Regions from separate parts of the Paraburkholderia sp. BL18I3N2 genome, predicted to be linked through region 2. Evidence: predicted binding sites of a transcription regulator. Region 2 holds the regulator's gene; each other region holds the start of a gene.
What was found. The regulator HrcA, encoded in region 2, represses chaperone genes, less so after heat shock. The targets are predictions, from matches to a motif close to TTAGCACTCNNNNNNNNNGAGTGCTAA.

Region 1 (5,461 bases), 140 kb from region 2:
ACCAGTGCAATACTGAAAGTGACTCGGCAGCGCTTGCGGCCTGTGCGCCCGTGGCGGCCGCCGCTGCGACAATTGCAGCCGACATGAGTGTTCTTTTCATTGCTGTCTCCGTTAATTTTCTTTATGAATCACCAGGCAGGCGCACGCCACGATGGCGTGCGTTCACGTAGCCTTACAGATCGAAACCGAGCTGGGCTTTACCGAGGGGCGTCAGATCTTCGGCGGTTGCCCGTCCCACGAAGTCGACTTCGAAATGGTCGGCCGGGAAGTCGGGTGGGCTCTTGCCTTCAAGGAAGCTAGGCAACTGGCGCTTGAGGTACTCGTCGTTCTTGGCACACGAGGGCGCCGACGCGATATACATCACGTTGCTGTAGCCGGTACCGCGATGCGCGTCTTCGACCGCGTGGATCACGTCGCTGTGCCAGAACACGGTATCGCCCGCCTGCATGTGGGGAATCGATGAAAGCGCGTCGAAAAGCGGCGCATGATATTCCGGCTTGATGGAGAGCGCGCGGCCTGGCATCGCGCCGCACAGGTCGTCGTCGGCGACGTCGTCCTGAAGGGCGCGCAACAGGATATAAGCCATCGAATTCGCAATGGGCACGAGTTGCAACGTGCCGTCGCCGGGACCTTGCGGCGTCAGTGCGGTCCAGCCCTGAAACGTGCGGAACATCGAACATACGGCGGGCGACGCAATCTCCTCTACGTCGGGCCGGAACGCGGCATCGAACGGATCATATCGACGCCAGTTGCCGTCGAACACATGCCGGTAAACCTTGCGGAAATTCGCCTCGATCCACCGCTCGACCGAGCCGCCGTCGCAATGCGCGGACAAGCCCAATGACTCGGAACCAGGCGGCCGCCGACGCATCCGGTCGGCGTAAACCGGCACTCGCTCTGGATCGAAATGGACCCGGCCTTCGCTCTCATTGCGCCACAGCCGGTTCAGGAAGACACGGGCCGCAGTCAGCGACGGCGCCTGGCGCGCGAGGACCTGCGGCTTTGACCAGTACACGCCGTATATCTGTGGCTTGCTCGACGCGAGCTGGCCGAAGTATTTGTCCTCGGCGCGGTTCTGCAGACGCGTATCCAGGTCGTTGCGTTCGACGTAGTCCGCGATGTTGCGGTCCCACCCTTCCACCAGCGCGCGGTCGAACACATTGCGGATCACACACGCACCACGCGTTTTGACGAGTTCGATCTGCTCGTCGCTCACGCGCTGCTCCGCGATGTCGGAGAACCGGATTTCCGGGATCACGTTTTCGCCGCGATTGCGTTGCGCGGCGATTCTGCTGGCTTCGGCGCGAATCGCCTCATCCACCTCGGCGAAAACATCACGATAGTTCGGAAGTCGTGCGCGAAGCTCCTGCTTGGCCTGCCGGATCGCTGCCGGCAAATCGTCGATGATGAGTGCCATGGTCGTCTCCTTGTGGGTTCTGGTGTATCCGCAGGATAGGCTGACCACACTCGTAAAAGTGATACCATCCAGACAATTTCTTTGCGCGTTCTGCCATGAAACCAGCATACGAACATGTCGAATTTGGCGACGACTGCTCGGTCCGGGTTTACCATCGGCGCCTGCCGCGCATTCCATTTGAATGGCACCATCATCCCGAGTACGAGCTGACCCTGACGCTGAACAGTCAAGGCAAGCGTTACATCGGAGATTCGATCGCGGACTATGTAGAGGAAGATCTGGTTCTCGTGCCGCCGAATCTTCCTCACACGTGGGCGTCGAACCGCTCGATCGATGTGGCGTCCCCTCAGGTTGCCATCGTGATCTGGTTCGGCGGCGACTGGGCGCGGCGACTGGCGGATGTCTGCCCGGAATATGCGCCGTTGCGTAACCTGCTACGGCGGGCGGCGTGCGGGCTGGCATTTAGTCCGGAGGTCGCCGCCGCGATGCACGGCCAGCTCGACACTCTGCTGTCCAACGCGCCGCGAGAACGCCTTGCGGTCGTGCTAAATGTTTTGTGCGCGCTAGCGGAAGCACCCGGTGAGCCGCTCGCTTCGCCCGCGGCGTTTAGCGACCGGACAGAGGGTCCTTCAGGCCACGAACCGGAGCGTATCAACCGCGTGCTTTCGATGATCGATTTGCGCTTCGCTGAGCCGCTGCGTTTATCCGAACTTTGCGAGGCAGCGAACGTATCGGAGCGTTCTCTGGCGCGCTACTTCGAGCAGCATATTGGAGAGAGCGTCGGGCGATATATCGCGCGGGTCAGGATTGGACATGCCTGCCGGATGCTCGCGCACACCTCCACGCCTGTTTCCGTGGTTGCAGCCCGGTCTGGATTTCCGAACGTCGCCAACTTCAACCGACAGTTCAAGGCGTTGAAAGAACTCACGCCTGCCGCTTATCGTAAACAGTTCGCGGCCGGCGATATTGCCGAGACTGACGCCGGCCCGCGGATCAACGAACGCTCGTTTTCGTTGCAACGGAACCCGCGACTACCGAAATCGATTGCGTAACGCAGGCGGGCGGCCGGGCGCCGAAATATTCGCCAGAGAATTGCGCTACGGGATTCCCCTGGGTCGCGGCGGTAGGCTCTCACGCAACGCTGAGGAGCCATGAGCCCGCGATGTGCCTGCTACGGGCGGAAGATCAGCCTGCGGCGGAAACTCACTCTAACCTATTGTTTTTTTATAACAATCGGCTGAGGTCCAGCGATTCCCGGCGACGTAGAGAGTGCGAGCTGCAGCGACCAAAGTTCAAAGCTAAGCGAATCTCGACAATTCTCTACAACAGCAGCATCCCTTCTTGAATTTGTCACCACCCGTCCATATAATTAGCACTCGCTGCACGAGAGTGCTAACAACATCGCCGGTTGGCTTAGCCAGCCGGGTTTTCTCAGCGTTCTTCAGTCTCAATCAAGAGAGGAGTATGTATGAACCTTCGTCCTTTGCATGATCGCGTGATCGTCAAACGTCTGGATCAAGAAACCAAGACCGCGTCGGGCATCGTGATCCCCGAAGCCGCAGCAGAAAAGCCGGATCAAGGCGAAATTCTGGCAGTCGGCCCGGGCAAGCGCGACGACAAGGGCGCTCAAATCGCGCTCGACGTGAAGGTTGGTGACCGCGTCCTGTTCGGCAAGTACGCAGGCCAGACCGTTAAGGTCGACGGCAACGAACTGCTCGTGATGCGCGAAGAAGACATCATGGCCGTGGTGCAGAAGTAAGCGGCAAGCCGCTACTTTTCCCGGTCATATCTTAAAGAATTCAAGGAGTTAGAAGATGGCAGCTAAAGACGTCGTATTCGGTGATTCCGCCCGTGCCAAGATGGTTGAAGGCGTGAACATCCTCGCGAACGCTGTGAAGGTCACGCTGGGCCCGAAGGGTCGCAACGTTGTCCTGGAACGCAGCTTCGGCGGCCCGACGGTCACGAAAGATGGTGTCTCGGTCGCGAAAGAGATCGAACTGAAAGACAAGCTCCAGAACATGGGCGCGCAAATGGTCAAGGAAGTGGCTTCCAAGACCAGCGACAACGCAGGTGACGGCACCACGACCGCAACGGTCCTGGCTCAGTCGATCGTCCGCGAAGGTATGAAGTACGTTGCATCGGGCATGAACCCGATGGACCTGAAGCGCGGTATCGACAAGGCTGTGACGGCCGCAATCGAAGAACTGCGCAAGATCAGCAAGCCGTGCACGACCAACAAGGAAATCGCTCAAGTCGGCGCGATTTCGGCGAACAGCGATTCGTCGATCGGCGACCGTATCGCTGAAGCGATGGACAAGGTCGGCAAGGAAGGCGTCATCACGGTTGAAGACGGCAAGTCGCTGCAAGACGAGCTGGACGTGGTCGAAGGTATGCAATTCGATCGCGGCTACCTGTCGCCGTACTTCATCAACAACCCGGACAAGCAAGTTGCCGTGTTGGACAACCCGTTCGTGCTGCTGCACGACAAGAAGGTGTCGAACATCCGCGATCTGCTGCCGGTACTGGAGCAAGTCGCCAAGGCTGGCCGTCCGCTGCTGATCATCGCAGAAGACGTCGAAGGCGAAGCGCTGGCTACGCTGGTTGTGAACAACATCCGCGGCATTCTGAAGACGGTTGCTGTCAAGGCTCCGGGCTTCGGCGATCGTCGTAAGGCCATGCTGGAAGACATCGCGATCCTGACCGGCGGTCAAGTCATCGCTGAAGAAACCGGCCTGACGCTCGAAAAGGCAACGCTGGCTGAACTGGGTCAAGCGAAGCGCATCGAAGTGGGCAAGGAAAACACGACGATCATCGACGGCGCTGGCGAAGCTGCCAACATCGAAGCACGTGTGAAGCAGGTTCGCACGCAAATCGAAGAAGCTACGTCGGACTACGACCGTGAAAAGCTGCAAGAACGCGTTGCCAAGCTGGCAGGCGGCGTTGCAGTGATCAAGGTCGGCGCTGCGACCGAAGTCGAAATGAAGGAAAAGAAGGCACGTGTCGAAGACGCACTGCACGCAACGCGCGCAGCTGTGGAAGAAGGCATCGTGGCAGGCGGCGGCGTCGCGCTGATCCGCGCACGTACGGCAATCGCCGGCCTGAAGGGCGCTAACGCCGATCAGGACGCAGGTATCAAGATCGTGCTGCGCGCGATGGAAGAGCCGCTGCGCCAGATCGTCACGAACGGTGGCGAAGAAGCCAGCGTCGTGGTGGCGGCTGTTGCTGCTGGTCAAGGCAACTACGGCTACAACGCAGCAACCGGCGAGTACGTCGACCTGGTCGACGCCGGTGTTGTCGACCCGACGAAGGTGACGCGCACGGCGCTGCAAAACGCAGCTTCGGTCGCAGGTCTCCTGCTGACGACCGACGCAGCTGTTTGCGAACTGCCGAAGGAAGATGCACCGATGCCTGGCGGTATGCCCGGCGGCATGGGCGGCATGGGCATGGACATGTAATTTCGGTTGGGCCTCGTCTGGAGGCTCAGTTGGAAGCACATGGGGAAGCGCGCCGCGAGGCGTGCTTCCCAAACGAAAAAACCCGCAGAAATGCGGGTTTTTTTATGGGCGCTCGCCGCAGGCAGAAGCGCCCGGATCAGAGGGCAGGCGGCGCTCCGCGCCGTCTTTCAGTGCCGCGCTTCGCCCGGCGCCGCGTCCTTGCCGGCTGCCGGCGGCGTTTCGTCGTCGGCGCTGCGCGCCCAGAAGAACCGATCCGGCATATACGCACCCATGCCCGGCCGGAACGCATTGCGCACGGCCTGGTACAAATACTCCTGCGCCTCGCGCACCGCTTCGGCGGGATCCTGGCCGTTGGCGAGCAAAGCGGCTATCGCCGCGCCCAGCGTATCCGTCAAGCCCATGATGCGATGGTTGCCACGGTCCCACATGTCCTGACGCAACTGGCCGTCTTCGCTGAACAGCGTATTGACGTGCCGGTGCGTGCCGGTTTCCGTCGACAGAATGTATTCGCAGCCTTGCGATAGCAGATGCGAGATGGCGGCGTCGAGGCTGGGCGCTTCGGCGTCGCCGTCCGGTTGGGCGAGCGCGA
Region 2 (5,461 bases):
GCGCACCTTCTGCAGATCGTCGGACGAGTGGGCGACAGCTGCCTCGAGACTGTCGATCACCGGCAGCAGATGCTCGGCGAAGCTCTCGATTGCAAACTTGTGCGCCTTGGCGACATCTTCCTGAGCGCGGCGGCGGACGTTTTCGGTCTCAGCCTTGGCGCGCAGGAAGCTCTCCTGCAACTCGGCGATCTTCGCTTCGGCTTCGGCCAAGGCAGCCTGCTCTGCGTTGACTGGCGAGTCGGTTGCGGCGTTGGCCGCCGCTTCCTGCTGAGGTGCTGCGGCCTCGGCGGCCTGGCGCGCGGTTTCGTCGGCGGGCGTGGGATTCTGGCTCGTCGGGTTCTCTTGCGTGTTTTCCATGTCGCTGAAAGTCGTTAAATAGGTGAAAGCGAGGTAAAAGCCAACGGTGGCCGGCAGCACATCAAACCTGGCGCGGTTTGTGCGTTGCAAAATCGCGACAGACAACTTCGCGAGTCACCGTGAATCAAAACGGCAGATGAGGCCGGGAGCAACCATTTCAAGCGGTTGTCCCGGATCTTTTCGCACCGCGGATGGGCCACGGAAATGCCCGGTTACAACCATTATTGCTGCGCAATCAGATTGAGATTGAGTGCTGCTGACAAGTGGCCTATGCTCCACCTAAGCATCGGAAAAGAGGCGTTAACCCTAATCTGACGTAAACCTTTCCGATATATTGCAATTCCCACCCGATTCGCCCGTCTTTATCCTGAACCTTCCCGAGGGGAGTACCGTGAAACTGACCTTTGCAATCTCGGTGGTCGCATTGGTTCTGATTGCGGGCACCACGACCATCTGCATGTCCGGGGCTGTCAACGACCACACTACCGAATATGGCGGTGTGCACGCGACTATGGAACAGCTGTTCAACCCCCACCTGAAAGTTTGTCGATAGTGCGCCTGTCGCGCTTGGTCGGCCGGCCGTGCAATGCGGCCGCCGGTTCGCGATATGTCTTGCGCCGCTCCTGTTCGACCTGCCGCTTTACCTTGCTCTCTTCGGTTTCCGCATAAAGCGTTTGCGCGACGCTCGCCGGGCCGCGCACGTCGCACACGCCCAGCACCTCCACCTGCCACATAATCCGCTCGATCTCGATCTCGATCTCGACCAGGTCGCCGACCCGCACGTCTTTAGCCGGCTTGACGCTGGCACCGCCAATCCGCACGTGCCCTTTTTCGACGGCGTCCGCCGCGAGGGAGCGCGTCTTGAAGAAGCGCGCCGCCCAGAGCCATTTGTCGATGCGCAGCTTTGCGCCCGCGTCAGTTGCAATACTGTAGTTCATGAGCCAGTTCAAGCTCCTGTCGTATGCGGCACCGGCAACGCCTGCACCGGCCAGCCCTGCAGGTTCTGCGCAACGATTTCGCCCAGCGCGGCAATCCACGCCTGCGAGGCATTCAGGCAGGGAATCCGATGGAAATCCTTGCCGCCCGCACGGAGGAATTCGTCGCGCACTTCCATGCCGATTTCCTCGATGGTTTCAAGGCAGTCGGCCGTAAAGCCCGGACAGAACACGTCGGCGCGCCGTACGCCCGCCGCGCCCAGTTCCTTCAACGTGGGCGCCGTGTACGGCTGCAGCCATTCGGCCTTGCCAAAGCGCGACTGGAACGTGATGCGGCATTCCACCTGCGTCAGTTCGAGCGCCTGCATCAGCAACGCGCCGGTTTGCTGGCATTGCTCGTGGTACGGGTCGCCGAGATCCAGCGTGCGCTTGGGCACGCCGTGGAAACTCAACACCAGCTTGTCGCCCGCGGCAAAATCCGGCCTGCCATGCTGGTGCCAATAGTGATGCACCTGCGCCGCAAGCGCCGCAATGTAGGCCCGATGGTCGGCGTACTGACGCACCGTGCGGATTTCCGGCTGATTGCGCATGCGCTTGAGCGCCGAAAAGGCGTCGTCGAACGCGGTGGCGGTCGTCGACGACGAGTACTGCGGATACATGGGCATTAGCAGCACGCGCTCGGCGCCCGCCAGCTTGAGCTGGTTCAGCATGGCCGGAATGCCCGGCGTGCCGTAGCGCATCGCGTAATCGACCAGCACCGTGTAGTCGTTCAATTGCAACAGATGGCGCAGGCCTTCCACCTGCTTCTCCGTGTGGACGCGCAGCGGTGAGCCCTCCGGCATCCACACCGCAGCGTACTTCTTGGCGGAAGCGACGCCCCGAAACGGCAAAATCAGCAACCGCAGGATGATCTGCCAGAGAAGCGCCGGAATTTCGACCACGCGCGGATCGGATAGAAACTGCGCGAGATAGCGGCGGACCGCGCGCGGCGTCGGCGCGTCGGGTGTGCCGAGATTGATCAGCAGCACGGCGACACGGTGTGACGTAGCGTTCTGTGAGGGCCGCTCGAGGTCGAAGCGCATAGGCAGCAAAGTACCGGTGTTGGCGGAGAGTCGGTTGAGGTGGGATTCATTATAGCGGCGCGGTTCTCGCACCGGTCCGCCGGACACCCCTGGCCATTCGGCCAATTGGCAAGCCGCGCGCCGTCACGCATTATTTGCAGCAGGAGCAAGTGCCGTTGCGGCCGGAGTCGAAGCCGCCTATTGCTGACTGAGGGTCAGCGAAAGCAGGCGCGCGGTGATATCCACAATCGGGATCACGCGGTTGTAGGCCATGCGGGTCGGCCCGATCACACCGAGCGTGCCGACGATCTTGCCGTTCACCTCATATGGCGCGGTGACCACGCTCATTTCCTCGATCGGTACGAGATTCGACTCGCCGCCGATGAAAATCTGCACGCCCGCCGCGTGACTCGACACGTCGAGCAACTGAAGGAGACTGGTCTTTTGATCGAACACATCGAACAGTTTGCGCAAGCGCGCCATGTCCGACGAAAGGTCGGCCACTTCGAGCAGATTGCGCTCGCCGGAAATCAGCACGGTCTCGCCCGTGTCGGATTCATCCGTGCTGGCCGTGACGGCGGCGTGCATCAGCGTGGTCATGTCGCCGCGCAGTTCGTCGATTTCTTCGCGCAGGCGGCGCCGCACGTCGTCGAACGAAAGGCCCGCGAAGTGCGCGTTGATGTAGTTGGAGGCTTCGACCAGTTGCGAAGGCGAGAAGTCGCGCTGGGTCGCCATGATGCGGTTCTGCACGTCGCCTTCCGGCGTGACGATGATCAGCAGAATGCGCTTGTCCGACAAACGCATGAACTCGATCTGCTTGAACACGTGGCTGCGCCGCGGCGTGAGCACCACACCGGCGAACTGCGACAGGTTGGACAGCACACTGGCCGCCGCCGCAACGATTTTCTGCGGTTCGCCTGCCTGCAGCGTAGTCTTGACGGTACGCGTCACGGCTTCTTCGTCCGCGGCGGACTCCACTGTGAGCATGGTGTCCACGAAAAGCCGGTAACCGCGTGGTGTGGGAATGCGGCCCGCGGAAGTATGCGGACTGATCACGAGCCCGAGGTCCTCGAGGTCGGACATCACGTTGCGGATCGTTGCGGGACTCAGTTCCAGGCCCGAATAGCGCGACAACGTGCGCGAGCCGACCGGCTGACCTTCGGCGATGTAGCGCTCGATCAGCGTTTTGAGGAGGGTTTGTGCGCGAGGATCTAGCATGAGGGAAAATTTTAGCTCAATGGCACAACTACCGCGAGCGCTAGGGGCACCCATCCCTGACGAACGCGCCGCCGTTTGCCAGGGCGGCGCGCTGCCTCCGGTTCGGCCCGTAAGCCGGCGTTCCGCCCGGCGCTGTGCGGACCACCTTGCGAGCCACCTTCTGGGCGGCCCGGCTGCCGGCACCCCACCGCACTTTAACCGGCGCACATGTCATCAAGGCTTCACCATTCTAACGATAATCGCGAGATGCGCTGACGGCCCGCGCGCGCCGGCCCGCTACCGGGTCTGTCTGCGGTTCTTTTCAGGCCCTACCTATGGTGTAATGCCGGCATGCAAGTGACCAGCCAGTTCAAGACCGTCGCGCTCGTCGGGCGCAACAATACGCCGGGCATCGCCGAGCCGTTGACCGAGCTCGCCTCGTGCATCGCGAAGCGCGGCTTCGAGGTCGTGTTCGAAGCCGACACCGCCGCCGAGATCGGCGTCACCGACTACCCGGCGCTGCGCCCCGCCGAGATCGGCGCGCGCGCCGACGTTGCGGTCGTGCTGGGCGGCGACGGCACCATGCTCGGCATCGGCCGCCAGCTAGCGCCGTACCGCACGCCGCTGATCGGCATCAACCATGGGCGGCTCGGCTTCATTACAGACATTCCGATCTCCGACATGCGCGAGATCGTGCCGCAAATGCTGTCCGGCAATTTCGAGCGCGAGGAACGCGTGCTGCTCGAAGCGCGCATCATGCGCGGCGGCAATCCGATCTATCACGCATTGGCCTTCAACGATGTGGTGGTCAACCGCAGCGGCTTTTCGGGCATGGCGGAACTGCATGTCTCGGTGGACGGCCGCTTCATGTACAACCAGCGCTCGGACGGTCTGATCGTAGCCACGCCCACCGGCTCGACCGCCTACGCGCTGTCGTCGCAGGGGCCGATTCTGCATCCGCAATTGCAGGGCATCGTGCTGGTGCCGATCGCGCCGCACGCGCTTTCGAACCGGCCAATCGTGCTGCCGGACGACTCGAAGGTGAGCATTCAGATCGTCTCGGGGCGTGAAGTGAACGTCAATTTCGACATGCAGTCGTTCACCTCGCTCGAACTGGGCGACACGATCGAAGTGCGCCGCTCGCGTCATACGGTGCCGATGCTGCATCCGGTCGGCTACAGTTTCTTCACCACGCTGCGCAAGAAACTGCACTGGAACGAATACCCGTCGTACGAAGAAGATCCCAAGCCTTGAGCGGCAAGCACACTGGAACGCGAACCCCGCCGCTGCCGAAACCCGAACATCAAGCTCACCAGACGACCTCCATGCTTCGCCACCTCTCGATACGCGACTTCGTCATCGTCGCCGCGCTCGACCTCGAATTCGACAGCGGCTTTACTGTTTTCTCAGGCGAAACCGGCGCCGGCAAGTCGATCCTGATCGACGCGCTGGCGCTCGCGCTCGGTGCCCGCGCCGACGCGAACGTCGTGCGCACCGGTGAGAGCCGGGCGGACCTCACCGCTGAGTTCGAGACCCATGCGCAGGTCGAGCAGTGGCTCGACGAGCAGGCGCTCGGCACGACTGGCGAGGACGGCCATCACGGCGGCACGGTGATGCTGCGGCGCGTGGTGGATGCCAACGGCCGCTCGCGCGCCTTTATCAACGGCACTGCGGCCACGCTCGCGCAGTTGCGCGAGGTCGGCGAAATGCTGGTGGATATTCATGGCCAGCACGCGCACCAACTGCTGATGCGCCCTGACGCGCAACGCGAACTGTTCGACACCCACGCGGGCCTGTCGGACACCGCGGCAAACGTCACGCGGGCATGGCGCACGTGGCGCGAGAAGGTTCAGGCGGTCGAGCACGCGCAAACGCGTGACCGTGAACTGCAACTCGAACGCGAGCGTCTCG
Region 3 (5,461 bases), on a different contig from region 2:
CGGCCCAGCGCAGGAACCAGCGGCGCTTCTCCAGCAACAGCGAGCGCTGCGCGCAGAACCAGAACGCCAGCACGAAGGTGGCGAGGAACAAGATGCCGAGGCCCACCATCAACCGGAACGAGAAGAACACGGGTGCTACAGGCGGGATTGTTTTCTTCGCGGCTTGAGCGATCTGATCCGGCGTGGCGTCGGTGACGTTCGCGGTGAACTGCTTGAGCATCAGGCCGTAGCCGAGATCCTGCTTGTGCGCGTCGAAGGCGGCTTTGGCTTCGTCGGTGACGTCGCCTTGCTTCAGCTTCTGCAGCGCGGCGTAGGCCAGCATGCCATTTTTGATGCGCACCTCGTTGTGCGCCATCAAATCCTTCAGACCGACCACGGGTTCATCGAGCGAACGGGTAGCGATAAGGCCGAGCGCGTACGGAATCCTGATAGCGTAATCGGTGCGCTCTTCCTTCTGATTCGGAATCCCGATGATCGTAAACGGAGCCGGCGCGGGCGCGGTTTCCCATTCGGACTCGATCGCGGCGAGTTTGACCTGTTGGACTTCGCCGGTGCGGTAGCCGGATTCGTCGCCGAGCACGATCACGCACAACGTGGATGCCAAACCAAAACCTGCGGCAATCGCGAACGAGCGCAACGCAAATTCAGTGTCGCGGCGCTTCAGCAAATACCACGACGACACGCCGAGCACGAACATCGACGCCGTCACATACCCGGCCGACACGGTATGCACGAACTTGACCTGCGCGACCGGATTGAACAGCACGGAAAAGATGCTGTCGAGCTCCATGCGCATGGTCTGGTAGTTGAAGGTGGCGCCGACCGGATTGTTCATCCAGCCGTTGGCCACCAGAATCCACAGCGCGGACAGGTTCGAGCCGAGCGCGACGAGAAACGTAACGAACACGTGCTGGACCTTCGAGAGCCGCTTCCAGCCAAAGAAGAACAATCCGACGAAGGTAGACTCGAGAAAGAATGCCATCAGGCCTTCCACCGCAAGCGGCACGCCGAAAATGTCGCCGACATAGTGCGAGTAGTACGACCAGTTGGTGCCGAACTGGAATTCCAGCGTGAGGCCGGTGGTCACACCCATCGCAAAGTTGATGCCGAAAAGCTTGCCCCAGAACTGGGTCATGTCCTTGTAGATCTGCTTGCCGGTCATCACATAGACCGACTCCATGATGACGAGCAACCAGGACAGGCCGAGCGTGAGCGGGACGAACAGAAAGTGGTAAAGCGCGGTGATGGCGAACTGGAGGCGCGACAGTTCTACGACTTCGCTAACGGGCATGTTGATCACCTTGGGACGGATGCGAGGCAGGCACGGACAACAGCGCCTGCGCGACTTGCTCAGGCGGGAGCGACATGTGCTCCGCCTGCGGATGATTGAAGAATGTATATTTGAGCGCCATCAGCAGTACGAATTTGATGGCGAGGACGATGGCGATATCCCGCGCCAGCGTCGGACCGCGCACCCAGCCGTGGAACCGTTGGCGCAGGCTCCGGCGGCGAGTGGTTTTGCGATTGAGGACTAGGGTCATGATCGGTAGAAGGCAACTTCACACCGGTGAATCCGGTTGGCGCCAGGCCGCCTGAGCGGTCTGACGAGTGCACCCCGATTCTAGGACTGGATCCTCGCGCGCAACCGCTCGGCGCTGCGGCATTGGGTCGCGAGACTTGCGCCGTTCAAGCAGTATTGCTATCTGGTTTGTGATACGTCAAGAAACGCGTTTGTCGCGCTCATGTTCTTGCGTCAATGCGCGTGTGCGTAAAAACGCCGCGGCGTGGGCGAAAAAAAACCCGCCGTCTTGCGAGGGCGGGTTTTGGCGGCTTTGCTGCCGCGCGAACCGGCATGCCGACAATCTTCAAGTGTTACGCGTATTCGGTGAGCGCACCGCGCATCTTCTTCATTGCGCTCGCCTCGATCTGGCGAATACGTTCGGCGGATACGCCGAACTCGTCGGCCAGTTCGTGCAGCGTGGAGCCGCCCGAACCGTCGTCTTCCACCTTCAGCCAGCGTGCCTCGATGATGCGGCGGCTGCGGGCATCAAGTGCGTCCAGCGCGCTCGCGATACCGTCGCTTTGCAGCTTGTCGCGCTGACGCGAAGCCAGCACGGCAGTCGGTTCGCTATGCGAGTCGGCCAGATAGGCGATCGGCGCGTACGCTTCTTCACCGTCTTCGACCTGACCTTCCAGCGCGATGTCGCCACCGGAGAGGCGCGTTTCCATTTCGGAGACTTCTTCGCGCTTCACGTTCAACTCTTTGGCCAGATCGTCGATCTGGTCCGGCGTGAACGCGCCCAGCCCTTGCTTATGGCTGCGCAGATTGAAGAACAGCTTGCGCTGCGCCTTGGTGGTGGCGACCTTCACCATCCGCCAGTTGCGCAGAATGTATTCGTGGATCTCAGCCTTGATCCAGTGCATGGCGTACGACACGAGGCGCACGTTCTGCTCCGGATCGAAGCGCTTCACGGCCTTCATCAGGCCGATGTTGCCTTCCTGGATCAGGTCGGCGTGCGGCAGTCCATAACCCAGATAGTTGCGCGCGATCGACACGACCAGCCGCAAATGCGACAGCACGAGACGGCGCGCGGACTCGAGGTTGTCCTGCTCGCGAAATTCGGTGGCGAACTGGCGTTCTTCCGCCGGCGTCAGCATCGGAATCCGATTAACGGCCTGGATGTAGGCGTCGATATTGCCCAGTTGACCGGGCAGCAGCGAGGAATGCGAGAGCGCCAGTGCACCTGCCGAAGCGGCCTTAGCCGACGACGGGCTCAAAGTACTCGGAAGGGTCATTGCATGGCTCACGTAGGAAACTCCTTTGGAATCAGACAAAAGCGTATTCAGGTAACGACTCCAGCGTTGGATGTTAGCACTCTGATTTGCCGAGTGCTAATACTTAGAGGACGTAGGGGCATCCGAGTTCCGTAAATTCCTATTGAAATTCACGTTTCAATAGCCATTAGACGCCTCCCTCGGTATTTTCAAGGGATGCGTACCATTTACCTGACGAATCCCCTTCATCGCCATAAATTCCCTACTTTTGCCAATTTTGAAGTGACTAATTGCGGAAAGTCAGCTTTCTTCATACGATCCATCAAATGGAGATTGACCTTAGAATACGCAAAACAGTTACAGATTGTTCAACGTTCGACGGAACTCGGGTGTTAGATGAACAACAAAAAGAATACTTTGCGTGGTCTGGCGCTAAAAATCACCGTTGGCGCCGTGCTGGTGGCAACTTCGGGATGGGCTTCGGCGGACCAGTTCGGCGTACAGGTGGCCGGTGGTCTCGGCGATCGCCACGTCAAGAAGCTGGATCTCGCATTCGTCTGGGATCCGGATCTAACCTGGTGGCAGATCGGCGACTGGCATTTCTCGCTGATCGGCGAAGCGCACGTGGCCTGGTGGCACACCAATGAAGGTAACGTGCACGACAACATCGGCGAAGTCGGCGTGACGCCGATTATCCGCTTCATCAAGGGATCGGGCTCGATCCGCCCATATGCCGAACTGGGCGCGGGCATCCGGTTGCTGTCGAGTCCCCGGATTTCTTCGACCTTCACACTGGGCACTGCGTTCCAGTTCGCCGACATGGCCGGCGTGGGCATGCAGTTCGGCAGCCACCAGCAGTACCAGGCGGGCTACCGCTTCCAGCATGTTTCCAATGGCGGTATCAAAGAGCCGAATCCTGGTATAAATTTCCACCAGCTATATCTGCAATACAACTTCTGACAACCGTGGCCACGTCGGCTCACCGGTGCGAGGGGCTGAGCGATGGCGGCAAAGATAATCGAAGCGGTTCGCGAACTCGAGCGAGAGCGCTTTCGTGCGATGGTCGACGGCGACGGGCCATCGCTCGATGCCCTGCTCGCGGACAACGTGAGCTACGTTCACACGAACGGCAAACGGGAGACGAAACGGCAGTTTATCGATGGGATTACCGCTGGCCGCCGCCGCTATCGGCAGATCGAGATCCAGTCGCAAGAGGTGCTGCCGGTCGGGCGCGAGACCTGCGTGGTGACCGGGCGCGCGCTGATCGAAATGGAGGCGAACAACGGAGCGCTGCTGTTTCCGATCGCGTACACGGCGATTCATACGCTGGAAGACGGCCGTTGGCGCCTGATTGCGTGGCAGGCCACGCGTTGCGCAATCGAGTGAGCCTTTTGAGCTCGCGCTGTCCGGGCCGGCCGCGCCTTGTGAGCGGACCGCTCCGGTTGACGCAAGCGCACGGGTAGCGCGCTTGTCCGTCGTGTTTGCGTCGGTTTTGCGTTATCTCGGCCTGATTCTCAGGCAGCGACGCTCTCCTGATCCACACCGCTCCATTCGCAACGATCCGCCGCGCCAAATTCGGCCGCTATGGGCTCTTGCGCCGCGACGCCTTGTCGCTCCGCGTTCGTCGCCTGCATCGCCGCCTCGCCCGCATACGGATGCCGCGGATGCACCGGCAACTGATTGCAGCGCTCCACCACGCACCGGACCGCCTCCATATCCGAGAAATCGAGCCCCGTATCGACGCCTTGCGCAGCCAGATTCATCGCCAGCGCGACGAGATCGACGTTGCCGGTGCGCTCGCCGTTGCCGAACAGGCAACCTTCGACGCGGTCCGCGCCCGCCAGCAGCGCCAGTTCCGCGGCGGCCACCGCAGTGCCGCGATCGTTATGCGGATGCACCGACAGCACGATGCTGTCGCGATAACCGAGATTGCGATGCATCCATTCGATCTGATCGGCGAAAACGTTCGGTGTCGCCGCTTCCACGCTCGCGGGCAGGTTGACGATCATTTTGTGATCGCGCGTGGGCCGCCACGTCTGCACGACCGCGTCGCACACCTCACGTGCAAACGGCAGTTCGGTGGTATTGAACGTTTCCGGCGAGTACTGGAAAGTCCAGTGCGTGCCGGGCCGCGCCTGCGCATGCTCCTTGATGATTTGCGTGCCTTGCACGGCCAGCGCCTTGATCTCGGCCTTCGACTGATTGAACACGATCCGCCGGAACGACGGGCAGATCGCGTTGTATAAGTGCACGATGGCGCGCGGCGCGCCTTCCAGCACCTCGAACGTGCGCGCAATCAGTTCCGCTCGCGACGGCATGAACACCTCGATGGTTACGTCGTCGGGAATGCGCTTTTCCTCGATCAGCTTGCGGACGAAATCGAAATCCGTTTGCGACGCCGACGGATAGCCGACCTCGATCTCCTTGAAACCGATCGCGACCAGCATCTCGAAGAACTCGAGCTTTTGCGCGGCGTTCATTGGCTCGATCAGCGCCTGATTGCCGTCGCGCAGGTCGGTGCTCATCCAGACCGGCGCCTGGTCGATCGTGCGGCTCGGCCATTTGCGGCCGGTCAGACGTACGGCGGGGAAGGGGCGGTATTTCTCAGCGGGGTTTTGCAACATGGTGAGCCTCGTTCGTTGTGTCGTCTGCGAAAGGTGTGGCCAGGAGCGGTTGGCGGACTGCC

Region 1: groES (co-chaperone GroES) is a predicted target of HrcA. The motif match lies at 2,787-2,813, and genes of this name have one in related genera.
Region 3: rpoH (RNA polymerase sigma factor RpoH) is a predicted target of HrcA. The motif match lies at 2,870-2,896, and genes of this name have one in related genera.

Annotation. Positions count from the first base shown of each region.
Region 1 is NZ_PVNC01000008.1:11,173-16,633, reverse strand. It holds gene B0G75_RS21850 (ABC transporter substrate-binding protein) at 1-100, opposite strand, end outside; gene B0G75_RS21845 (DUF1479 domain-containing protein) at 173-1,417, opposite strand; gene B0G75_RS21840 (AraC family transcriptional regulator) at 1,513-2,469, shown strand; gene groES (co-chaperone GroES) at 2,886-3,176, shown strand; gene groL (chaperonin GroEL) at 3,232-4,872, shown strand; gene B0G75_RS21825 (hydroxymethylpyrimidine/phosphomethylpyrimidine kinase) at 5,040-5,461, opposite strand, start outside.
Region 2 is NZ_PVNC01000008.1:154,325-159,785, forward strand. It holds gene grpE (nucleotide exchange factor GrpE) at 1-357, opposite strand, end outside; gene B0G75_RS22470 (RNA-binding S4 domain-containing protein) at 882-1,295, opposite strand; gene hemH (ferrochelatase) at 1,304-2,374, opposite strand; gene hrcA (heat-inducible transcriptional repressor HrcA) at 2,552-3,571, opposite strand; gene B0G75_RS22485 (NAD kinase) at 3,902-4,804, shown strand; gene recN (DNA repair protein RecN) at 4,876-5,461, shown strand, end outside.
Region 3 is NZ_PVNC01000002.1:76,250-81,710, reverse strand. It holds gene B0G75_RS06290 (cytochrome ubiquinol oxidase subunit I) at 1-1,291, opposite strand, end outside; gene cydP (cytochrome oxidase putative small subunit CydP) at 1,281-1,541, opposite strand; gene rpoH (RNA polymerase sigma factor RpoH) at 1,873-2,808, opposite strand; gene B0G75_RS06275 (acyloxyacyl hydrolase) at 3,172-3,735, shown strand; gene B0G75_RS06270 (nuclear transport factor 2 family protein) at 3,778-4,161, shown strand; partial or broken gene B0G75_RS06265 (2-isopropylmalate synthase) at 4,356-5,399, opposite strand.